Linked DNA regions of Haloferax marinisediminis. The main gene of each other region encodes a partner of the protein of the gene in region 3 in a complex. Links are inferred from orthologs where the notes say so. Each region holds a gene or a part of one and is shown on either strand. Other genes may lie near its edges.

Region 1 (2,970 bases), 1.3 Mb from region 3 along the record:
CGAGCGAGGGCACGTTCGACAGAGCCCTTGTTCATGACGAGTGCGTCCTCGATGTTGAACCCCTCGTAGGACATCACGGCCACGACGAAGTTCTGTGCAGCCGGGCGCTCGTCGAACCCAATCTGCTCCGTGGTCTGGGTCTTGACCATCGAGAGCTGTGGGTAGTGCATGAGGTGCTGGCGGGTGTCCGGGCGGATACGGTAGTTCGCGGCCGGAATCCCCAGCGACTGCTTCATCATCCCTGCACCCATCGTAATACGCGGCGAGGCGTTGTGTTCCGGGTACGGAATCATCCCGGCACCGATACCGAAGATGAGCTGTGGGTCGATTTCGAGGTGGGTGTGGTCTTCGTTGAGTTCGTCTTCGTCGACGCCGACGTAGATGTCCTCTTCTTCCTCGGCGTCGATGAACTCGACGAGTCCACGGTCGACGAGGTCCTCGAAGTCGAGTTCGTCGTTTTCGAGTGCTTCGACGTGTTCGTCCGTGAGCAGCGGTTCACCGTCTTCGACGACGATGAGGGGACGACGGGCACGCCCGGCGTCCGCGTTGATGATCACTTCGCGGGTGCGCTCCTTGACGGAGACGTTCACCATCTGGCTGACGTCGCCGCGGCGACGTGCCTCGCGAATCTGCGCTGCGAGTTGGTTGGGGTCGGGGTGCGTCCCGACGAGACTACCGTTGACGTATACTTTCGCTTCTCGCTGTGCCTGAGCCATGTTAGTCGTCTGCAGGTGTGGGGTCGATGCTGTCGATGCCGGGGATACCCTCGACACCCATCGACGCAAGTTCTCGTTTCAGTGCCTGTTCGTCTTCGACGTTCTGAGAGAGCTCCATCGCCTGCGCGAAGTTCTTCACCAGACCACAGTTCGGCCCTTCTGGCGTCTCAGACGGGCAGATGCGACCCCACTGGGTCGCGTGCAGGTCGCGTGCCTCGAAGTGAGGCTGCGACCGCGAAAGCGGACTGCGAAGGCGGCGCAGGTGAGACAGCACACCCATGTAGTCGGTGCGGTCGACGAGCTGGGAGACGCCGGAGCGGCCACCAACCCAGTTCCCCGTCGCGATGGGGTGTTCGAGACGTTCGGTGAGAACGTCAGACCGAACCACGGTGTTGACCGTGAGATTACGGTTACGCATGTTCGCACGCTCGAGCTGGTACTTCACGTCGCGTGCGAGCTTGTTGAGCGCCGTCCGGAACAGGTCCTTCATCAGGTCGCCGGACACCTTGAGGCGCTTGTTGGCGTAGTGGTCTTTGTCGTCGGACTCGCGGCGCTGGAGTGCGAGTTCGAAACACGCCTCGGCCATGCGGCAGAGGTAGTACGACTTGTTCATGCGCACTTCCTCTTCTTCGGCACCTTCTTCGTGGAGGTGCGGAAGGAGGTAGCGGTCGATGACGTAGTTGGCGCGCTTGAGCTGGTAGTTCTTGCCCTGTCCGCCAGCGACGCGCTTTCCGAGTGCCTCGATGGCCTGTTCTTGGGTCTGAACGTCGGCCTCTTCGAGGTTCTCGAGCATGAACTTCACAATCTCCGGGTCGTCGGAGACGCGGTGGACGATTTCCTCGTCGGATTCGAGTCCGAGTGCGCGGACGAGCGTGACGAAGTTGACGCTCCCCGAGACAGATGGGAACGACACTTCGAGGAGTCCTTCGCGGTTGCGCTCACAGAGAACGAGTGCGCGGTAGCCACGGCGCTGACTGAAGGTCTTGGCGACCTGAATCTCGTCGCCGTACTTCGTGTCGTACTCGGCGAGAATCTTGTTCGGCGCCAGGTCCTCCGAGGTCATGAGCACGCGCTCGGAGCCGTTGACGATGAAGTAGCCACCGGGGTCGACGGGGTCTTCACCGATTTCGACGAGGTCCTCGTCGGTGAGTTCTGCGATGTTACACTTCGAGGAGCCGACCATGATGGGCATCCGACCGACCTTGGTCTCTGCCGTGTCGACGACGACTTCCTCTTCTTCTTCGCCGCCGCGGACGATGGACATCTCCATGAACACGGGGGCGGAGTAGGTGATGTTGCGCAGGCGCGCTTCCTGCGGGAAGAGCAGTTCCTCGGAACCGTCGGCTTCGCGGACACGGGGCGTCTCGACGCGGACGCCACCGAGTTCGACGTAGACCGGTTCTTCGCCCTCTTTGTCACCGATGTCGGTCTCGATGGTCGCCTTCTCCTCGACGACCTCGGACATGCCGCGTTCGAGGAACGCGTTAAACGAGCGGAAGTGATGTTCAGCGAGCCGTTCTTCAGAGAAGTACTTGCGAGAGACCTCGCGTCGCGCTTGTCGGTTCATTCGATCACCAGTCGGTATACGACTGCTTTGTCGGTCGTTCGCGAATTCCGGACAATCTTGATGACGTCACCGGGCTCTGCATCGTCCGGGAGCGCCGGGTCTTTCCTCTTGATTTTCGGGAGATTCGTCTTCTCGACGTTGTACTCCTGTAACACACTCTCGACTTCCTCGTCGTCGAGGACAGTGTGTTCTGGAACCAGTGTGTGTTGGCTTACGTCTACCATGTATGGTGCTGCTGGGTGCTGGAAGAAGCTGTCACGGGATACTACGGCAGATTTTGGGAGCCACCCATTTAACCCTTGTTAACTGCGTCTACGAAAAGCGGGGCTATCGGAGGTCACGCACCGGAGATGCGCGAATCGTCACGTATTGGCATGGGGTATAGCGATATAAATGTCTTCGGGGCAAGAATCGCGGTACCGCACGCCAAGGGCAATCGAGATGGTAAGTCTTATCTATAAACCTCGGCTACGAATGATTGCAGACGGAGGGCCCGGGTGGTGTAGTGGCCCATCATACGACCCTGTCACGGTCGTGACGCGGGTTCAAATCCCGCCTCGGGCGCTCTCCGTATCCGACAACTCACTTCAGTAAGCCCGGGTGGTGTAGTGGCCCATCATACGACCCTGTCACGGTCGTGACGCGGGTTCAAATCCCGCCTCGGGCGCTTTTCCGAACGTCACAGGC
Region 2 (2,825 bases), 1.3 Mb from region 3 along the record:
AGATGCGACCCCACTGGGTCGCGTGCAGGTCGCGTGCCTCGAAGTGAGGCTGCGACCGCGAAAGCGGACTGCGAAGGCGGCGCAGGTGAGACAGCACACCCATGTAGTCGGTGCGGTCGACGAGCTGGGAGACGCCGGAGCGGCCACCAACCCAGTTCCCCGTCGCGATGGGGTGTTCGAGACGTTCGGTGAGAACGTCAGACCGAACCACGGTGTTGACCGTGAGATTACGGTTACGCATGTTCGCACGCTCGAGCTGGTACTTCACGTCGCGTGCGAGCTTGTTGAGCGCCGTCCGGAACAGGTCCTTCATCAGGTCGCCGGACACCTTGAGGCGCTTGTTGGCGTAGTGGTCTTTGTCGTCGGACTCGCGGCGCTGGAGTGCGAGTTCGAAACACGCCTCGGCCATGCGGCAGAGGTAGTACGACTTGTTCATGCGCACTTCCTCTTCTTCGGCACCTTCTTCGTGGAGGTGCGGAAGGAGGTAGCGGTCGATGACGTAGTTGGCGCGCTTGAGCTGGTAGTTCTTGCCCTGTCCGCCAGCGACGCGCTTTCCGAGTGCCTCGATGGCCTGTTCTTGGGTCTGAACGTCGGCCTCTTCGAGGTTCTCGAGCATGAACTTCACAATCTCCGGGTCGTCGGAGACGCGGTGGACGATTTCCTCGTCGGATTCGAGTCCGAGTGCGCGGACGAGCGTGACGAAGTTGACGCTCCCCGAGACAGATGGGAACGACACTTCGAGGAGTCCTTCGCGGTTGCGCTCACAGAGAACGAGTGCGCGGTAGCCACGGCGCTGACTGAAGGTCTTGGCGACCTGAATCTCGTCGCCGTACTTCGTGTCGTACTCGGCGAGAATCTTGTTCGGCGCCAGGTCCTCCGAGGTCATGAGCACGCGCTCGGAGCCGTTGACGATGAAGTAGCCACCGGGGTCGACGGGGTCTTCACCGATTTCGACGAGGTCCTCGTCGGTGAGTTCTGCGATGTTACACTTCGAGGAGCCGACCATGATGGGCATCCGACCGACCTTGGTCTCTGCCGTGTCGACGACGACTTCCTCTTCTTCTTCGCCGCCGCGGACGATGGACATCTCCATGAACACGGGGGCGGAGTAGGTGATGTTGCGCAGGCGCGCTTCCTGCGGGAAGAGCAGTTCCTCGGAACCGTCGGCTTCGCGGACACGGGGCGTCTCGACGCGGACGCCACCGAGTTCGACGTAGACCGGTTCTTCGCCCTCTTTGTCACCGATGTCGGTCTCGATGGTCGCCTTCTCCTCGACGACCTCGGACATGCCGCGTTCGAGGAACGCGTTAAACGAGCGGAAGTGATGTTCAGCGAGCCGTTCTTCAGAGAAGTACTTGCGAGAGACCTCGCGTCGCGCTTGTCGGTTCATTCGATCACCAGTCGGTATACGACTGCTTTGTCGGTCGTTCGCGAATTCCGGACAATCTTGATGACGTCACCGGGCTCTGCATCGTCCGGGAGCGCCGGGTCTTTCCTCTTGATTTTCGGGAGATTCGTCTTCTCGACGTTGTACTCCTGTAACACACTCTCGACTTCCTCGTCGTCGAGGACAGTGTGTTCTGGAACCAGTGTGTGTTGGCTTACGTCTACCATGTATGGTGCTGCTGGGTGCTGGAAGAAGCTGTCACGGGATACTACGGCAGATTTTGGGAGCCACCCATTTAACCCTTGTTAACTGCGTCTACGAAAAGCGGGGCTATCGGAGGTCACGCACCGGAGATGCGCGAATCGTCACGTATTGGCATGGGGTATAGCGATATAAATGTCTTCGGGGCAAGAATCGCGGTACCGCACGCCAAGGGCAATCGAGATGGTAAGTCTTATCTATAAACCTCGGCTACGAATGATTGCAGACGGAGGGCCCGGGTGGTGTAGTGGCCCATCATACGACCCTGTCACGGTCGTGACGCGGGTTCAAATCCCGCCTCGGGCGCTCTCCGTATCCGACAACTCACTTCAGTAAGCCCGGGTGGTGTAGTGGCCCATCATACGACCCTGTCACGGTCGTGACGCGGGTTCAAATCCCGCCTCGGGCGCTTTTCCGAACGTCACAGGCCAAGCGACGCGTCTCGTCGCGTCGCGACCCTCTTCGTGCTGTAAACGCCAGACAAAGGGATTTGAACCAGCGAGCAACGCGAAGCGTTGCGAGCGTGGGCGGGCGAACTATTACCCATCAACCAACAGACGATGTGCGTTCCCACACGTCTACGGACCTCTGACACTCGATGCAGTCGTAGATTCGTTCGAATTCGAACGAGACAACACCGGCTTTCGCCTCCCCGAGAGCCTGCTGAACTACTAGCCCCCTCGACGGGCGAGACGTTAGCCGACGATACCGCCCATCGCACCGCCAATCGCCACCCCAATCAACGCCGCCAACAACGTCCCAAAGGCGTAGCGCGCCGCCGTCCGGTAGTCACCCACGTCGAGGAGTTCGGCGACACCGACGGCGAACGAGGAGAAGGTGGTGAACGCCCCGCAGAATCCAGTTCCGGCGAGCGTCGCGAGTGGGTCACCGACCGGCGCGGTTACGACGAACCCCAGTGCGATGCTCCCGAGGACGTTGACAGTGAAGGTACTCCACTTGCCGACGATCTGTTGGTCGACGACGTGTCGGGAGACGGCACCGAGCATCCCGCCGAGGCCGACGAACACGACGGACGTAGCCGAGAGGCTCACAGTTTCTTCCCTCCGACGACGAGGCCCAGCGCTGCAGCGGCGAAGCCGAGTGCGTAGTTCGCGCCGACGTTGAGGAGTCCGCCCGTCATCGTGAGGCCGGCGGTCTGGACGGCAAAGGTGCTGTA
Region 3 (4,319 bases):
GGATATCTCGGGTCGCGTACTCGCGACTTCGCTGATGAGTCTGCCGAGGACGGTAGTGACGACGTACGCACCGACGAGGAACGCCGCAGAGAGGGCAATCTGCACGAGTGTGTCCGTCCCGAGTCCGTACTGTTCGGACAACGTGGCGATGTCGCCCGAAGACGACCAGACCGAAAAGAGGAACACTCCACCGAGGACGACACCGACGAGGCGGAACAGCGTGACGCCGAGGTGCCAGATAGCCGACGAGACGTTCTCGGAATCTCTGTCGTGCAGTCGCGCACCGAGCGACCAGATGGCGACGATTACAGCGAGCGCCAGGGCGCTCGCGCCGATGCGCAACTCGACCGACGGGAACAACGTCGCAAAGTCGATTGGTGCGTTGCTCTGGAGGGCGACTATCGAGTGTGTGTGAGGAGACATGGAGGACAGAAGGGAGGCGTACACGGGGTGTGTCATAGTTTACAAGCCGACGTCTGCGGCCAGTTGGGCGAGTTCGGCGAACTCTGCGGGTGCCATGTTTCCGGCGCGTTTCCGGAGGACGTCTTCGTCAGCGGCATCGACGACTGCGTCGGGGTCGGACAACCCAGAGATGTGTGGCGTGTTTCGAATCCCGTTGCGAATCGTCTTGCGACGCTGGGTGAACAACGCCTTCACGAAGTCGAGGAAGAACTCCTCGTCGTCGACCTCGTAGTCCGGCGCACGCGGCGTCACGCGGACGATGGCGCTCTGGACAGCGGGTTTGGGGGCGAAAGCTTCACGAGGAACGATTTCACAGACGTCGACCTCGCCGTAGTGTTGTGCGCTCACCGAGAGGCGGCCGTACTCGGACGTTCCCGAGTCGGCGGCCATCCGCTCGCCGAACTCTTTCTGGAACATGAGCACGAGCGGTTTTCCTCGCGGGAGGAGACGGAACGATATCTCCGAGGAGATGCCGTACGGGAGGTTCGAGACACACGCCGTGAACTCGGGGAGGTCCACCTCGAGTGCGTCGCCTTCGATGACCGTGAGGCGACCCGCCTCGACTTCGTCGGCGAACTCACGGCGGAGATGCGCCGCGAACGTCCCGTCCTGTTCGACGACGGTCACACGGTCTGCGACGTCGAGGAGTCGGTCGGTCAGGACGCCCGGTCCACCACCGATTTCGAGGATGTGAGATTTGTCTGTGTCCTCGGGGAGATACGTCGGGATTCGGTCGACGACGCGGTCGTCGACGAGGAAGTGCTGGTCTCGGTCGGGGTCACCGCGGACGCCTGCCCGGCGGATGAGCGCGTCCGGGTCGCGTGTGCCGGCCGCGCGAGCCTGTTCGCTTCCGTCGCTCGTCATTGCCAGAGGTAGCGTGTGCGGCCGGGTAAAACTCCCGTTCCACTTATTGGTCGTTTCGAACGAACGTCTTGTACTTCACGTCGTCGTCGTGGAGTTCGTCGAGGATGCGCTCGACGATGACCTCTTTCGGATGGTGAAGCCCGGAGACGCGCTCGTGGAGGTCGTCGAACGACTCGAACGGGCCGTAGCGCTTCCGCTCTTCGAGAATCTTGTCCCGCAGCTTCTTGCCGATACCGGGGAGCAAGTTGAGTTGGTGGAGGCGAAGCGTAATCGGTTGGGCCTCGTTGTAGAAGTTCACGAAGCGTGCTTCGTCGGCGTCGACAATGTCCTGGACGACGTACTCTAATTCGGAGTCCGCCGTATTCGAGAGGTCACCGTACGACAACCGCTCGACGTTCTGGACGACTTCGCGGTCTGCAACTGGCGCGACGACGACGCGGTCGCCGATGCTCACGTCCGCGTCTTCAGCCAGCGTCAACTCGAGGAGACGGAAGTTCGACTCGTCGAGCGCGTAGGCGATGGGCTCTGCGTCGAACCGTCGTCGGCCATCATTTTGACGCCCGTGCCGGAGCACGTCGAGCAACACGGCGTACTCGACCGTTGCGTCGGCGTCGCCGCTCTCCGAAGCTGTCATGTCAGTAGATACGACGAGGCTATATTTAAATAGTTGGCCGCGCCGTCGCCCGTTCAGACGTACTTGGCGACGACGTTGAGAATCTCGTCGAGTTCGTCGCCAGAGAGTGCGTACCGTTGCTGGGCGAACACCGCACGCAGTTCGTCGCGGGACTCCGGCAGGAGGTCCGCGATTTTGATTGCGGTGGGGGCGTCGACTTTCTCAAGTTCGGCGAGCTCCTCGACGAGTTCGCGAGATTCCTCGGGGTCGAGGTGGGCGAACCGGTTGACGTGCTCGATTGCACGCGCCAGCTCGTAGCGCATCTCGCGCTCTTCGTCGGCAGCGCGTTCCGCCTCAACCTCGGCGAGGAGTTCTTTGACCTCAGACGTGGTCAGGTACTCCTCGTCGAGCTTTTCTTTGAAGATGGTCATCGCTTACTGCTGGGCGCGCAGGTGAGCGGGCCGGACGATAACCAGCTTCTCTTTGCCACCGTCGTTGATCTGGACCTTGAACGCACGGCCCTGTTTCCCGACGACCTCACCGGTGAGGCCGTTGAAGCGCGGGTGGAACCGTCCCTCGCGCACGCTCGGGTCGAGGTTGAGATGAACCTTCTGACCCTCGTCGAATTCGGCGATAGAGCGCTGCGGCGGCGAAGTACCGCGCTCGCGCGGCTTGTTCGAGAGCTTTCCTCGCGTCCCCTTCATTGGACCATTGGAGCTCGGCATAGTCGTGAGAACGAGTACTTGCGTCGCCATTATAAATTGCACGTTACGAACCGCGCGTGTGCATCTCCCGCGTGGTCGCGGCGGAGGGACGGACTTAACCCGAGTCGGTGCGGGGGTTCGCGTATGACCGAAGACGAGCGACGCATCGAGACGCGCGCCATCCACGCTGGGCAGGAGCCCGACGAGGAGACGGGCGCGCTCATGACGCCAATCTACGCGAACTCCACGTACGTACAGGACGGCCCTGGCGACCACCGTGGCTACGAATACTCTCGGACGGGGAATCCGACGCGGACCGACCTCGAAACGAATCTCGCGGCGCTCGAAGGCGGCTCGTACGGCCGGGCGTTCTCCTCGGGGATGGGTGCAATCAACACCGTCCTCAACCTGCTCGAAGCGGGCGACCACGTCGTCGCCGGCAACGACGTCTATGGGGGAACACACCGCATCTTCACGCAGGTCTACGAGAAGTACGACCTCGAATTCGACTTCGTCGAGACGACCGACCACGACGCCGTCCGCGACGCTGTCCGCGACGAGACGGAACTCGTGTGGGTCGAGACGCCGACGAACCCCCTCATGCGCGTCAACGACATCGAAGCGCTGGCCGACATCGCCCACGAAGCCGATGCGCTCTGCGCCGTCGACAACACCTTCGCGACGCCGTACCTCCAGCGCCCGCTCGAACACGGTGCCGACATCGTCTCGCACTCGCTGACGAAGTACCTCGGTGGCCACTCCGACATCGTCGGTGGCGCGCTCGTCACCGACGACGAGGAGCTCGACGAGGAGATTGGCTTCTACCAGAACTCCGTGGGTGCGACGCCCTCGCCGTTCGACTGCTTCCTCGTCCTCCGTGGGACGAAGACGCTGCCCGTCCGCATGGACCGTCACTGCGACAACGCCCGTGAACTCGCCGCGTGGCTCGACGACCACGAAGCCGTCTCTGAAGTGTTCTATCCCGGTCTCGACTCCCACCCGCAACACGAACTCGCGGCCGAACAGATGGACGACTTCGGCGGCATGCTCTCGTTCGAACTGGACGGGACGCTCGAACAGGCGTCGACAGTCGTCAAAGAGACCGAGGTGTTCACGCTCGCCGAGAGCCTCGGCGGCGTCGAGAGTCTCATCGAGCAACCCGCGGCGATGACGCACGCCGCCATCCCCCGCGAAGAACGTCTCGAAGCGGGACTCACCGACGGTCTCATCCGTGTCTCGGTCGGCATCGAACACATCGACGACATGAAAGCAGACTTCGAACAGGCGTTCGGCGAAGCGTTCTGACCGGGGTCTCGTCTTCTCATTTCCTCCTCGAAGAACGCCGTTCTGGGCATCGAAACGGTTGTTTCCGACTTCTGGGAACCCGAGCAAGGGTTATAGACTATGACGATGAATCATTACATATGTCCCAGGAGTCAGCATCACTGAGCGCAGAGTTCGTCCAACAACCGACCCCAGAACTGGTCGACCACGTATTCGTCGACTCCGACGACCGAGAGGGAACGAGCCACAGCGCCGAACAGTTCGGTATCGGCCTCGCCGGCGGTGTCCTCCTCGGCGGAATCGTAGGTCTCATCGTGGGATCGCTCCAGCTTGGCGTCCTGTACGGGTTACTCTTCGGCGTCGTCGTCGGCCTCTACCTGATGGAAGTCCGC

Evidence for each region. The genes of interacting proteins can lie anywhere in the genome.
Region 1: GJR98_RS08560 (region 3) and GJR98_RS01800 share a complex: the UniProt entries of both Methanocaldococcus jannaschii proteins name them as parts of the RNA polymerase complex. The link is inferred for Haloferax marinisediminis from one-to-one orthologs.
Region 2: GJR98_RS08560 (region 3) and GJR98_RS01805 share a complex: the UniProt entries of both Methanocaldococcus jannaschii proteins name them as parts of the RNA polymerase complex. The link is inferred for Haloferax marinisediminis from one-to-one orthologs.

Annotation. Positions count from the first base shown.
Region 1 is NZ_WKJP01000001.1:336,630-339,599, forward strand. It holds GJR98_RS01800 (DNA-directed RNA polymerase subunit B''), read right to left. Parts: upstream 2,284-2,970; coding sequence 718-2,283; downstream 1-717. Other genes in the region: rpoB (DNA-directed RNA polymerase subunit B), read right to left, coding at 1-716; GJR98_RS01805 (DNA-directed RNA polymerase subunit H), read right to left, coding at 2,280-2,507. UniProt on the Methanocaldococcus jannaschii protein: DNA-dependent RNA polymerase (RNAP) catalyzes the transcription of DNA into RNA using the four ribonucleoside triphosphates as substrates. The Rpo2 subunit (Rpo2N and Rpo2C in this organism) is implicated in DNA promoter recognition and in nucleotide binding.
Region 2 is NZ_WKJP01000001.1:337,523-340,347, forward strand. It holds GJR98_RS01805 (DNA-directed RNA polymerase subunit H), read right to left. Parts: upstream 1,615-2,825; coding sequence 1,387-1,614; downstream 1-1,386. Other genes in the region: GJR98_RS01800 (DNA-directed RNA polymerase subunit B''), read right to left, coding at 1-1,390; GJR98_RS01820 (fluoride efflux transporter FluC), read right to left, coding at 2,344-2,700; GJR98_RS01825 (CrcB family protein), read right to left, coding at 2,697-2,825. UniProt on the Methanocaldococcus jannaschii protein: DNA-dependent RNA polymerase (RNAP) catalyzes the transcription of DNA into RNA using the four ribonucleoside triphosphates as substrates.
Region 3 is NZ_WKJP01000001.1:1,643,715-1,648,033, forward strand. The notes cover bases 693-3,415. They hold GJR98_RS08560 (RNA polymerase Rpb4 family protein), read right to left. Parts: upstream 2,371-3,415; coding sequence 2,014-2,370; downstream 693-2,013. Other genes in these bases: GJR98_RS08550 (16S ribosomal RNA methyltransferase A), read right to left, coding at 693-1,326; GJR98_RS08555 (DUF655 domain-containing protein), read right to left, coding at 1,370-1,960; GJR98_RS08565 (50S ribosomal protein L21e), read right to left, coding at 2,374-2,664; GJR98_RS08570 (cystathionine gamma-synthase), read left to right, coding at 2,788-3,415. Also shown: GJR98_RS08545 (mechanosensitive ion channel family protein), read right to left, coding at 1-459; more of GJR98_RS08550, read right to left, coding at 463-692; more of GJR98_RS08570, read left to right, coding at 3,416-3,948; GJR98_RS08575 (hypothetical protein), read left to right, coding at 4,068-4,319. UniProt on the Methanocaldococcus jannaschii protein: DNA-dependent RNA polymerase (RNAP) catalyzes the transcription of DNA into RNA using the four ribonucleoside triphosphates as substrates. This subunit is less well bound than the others.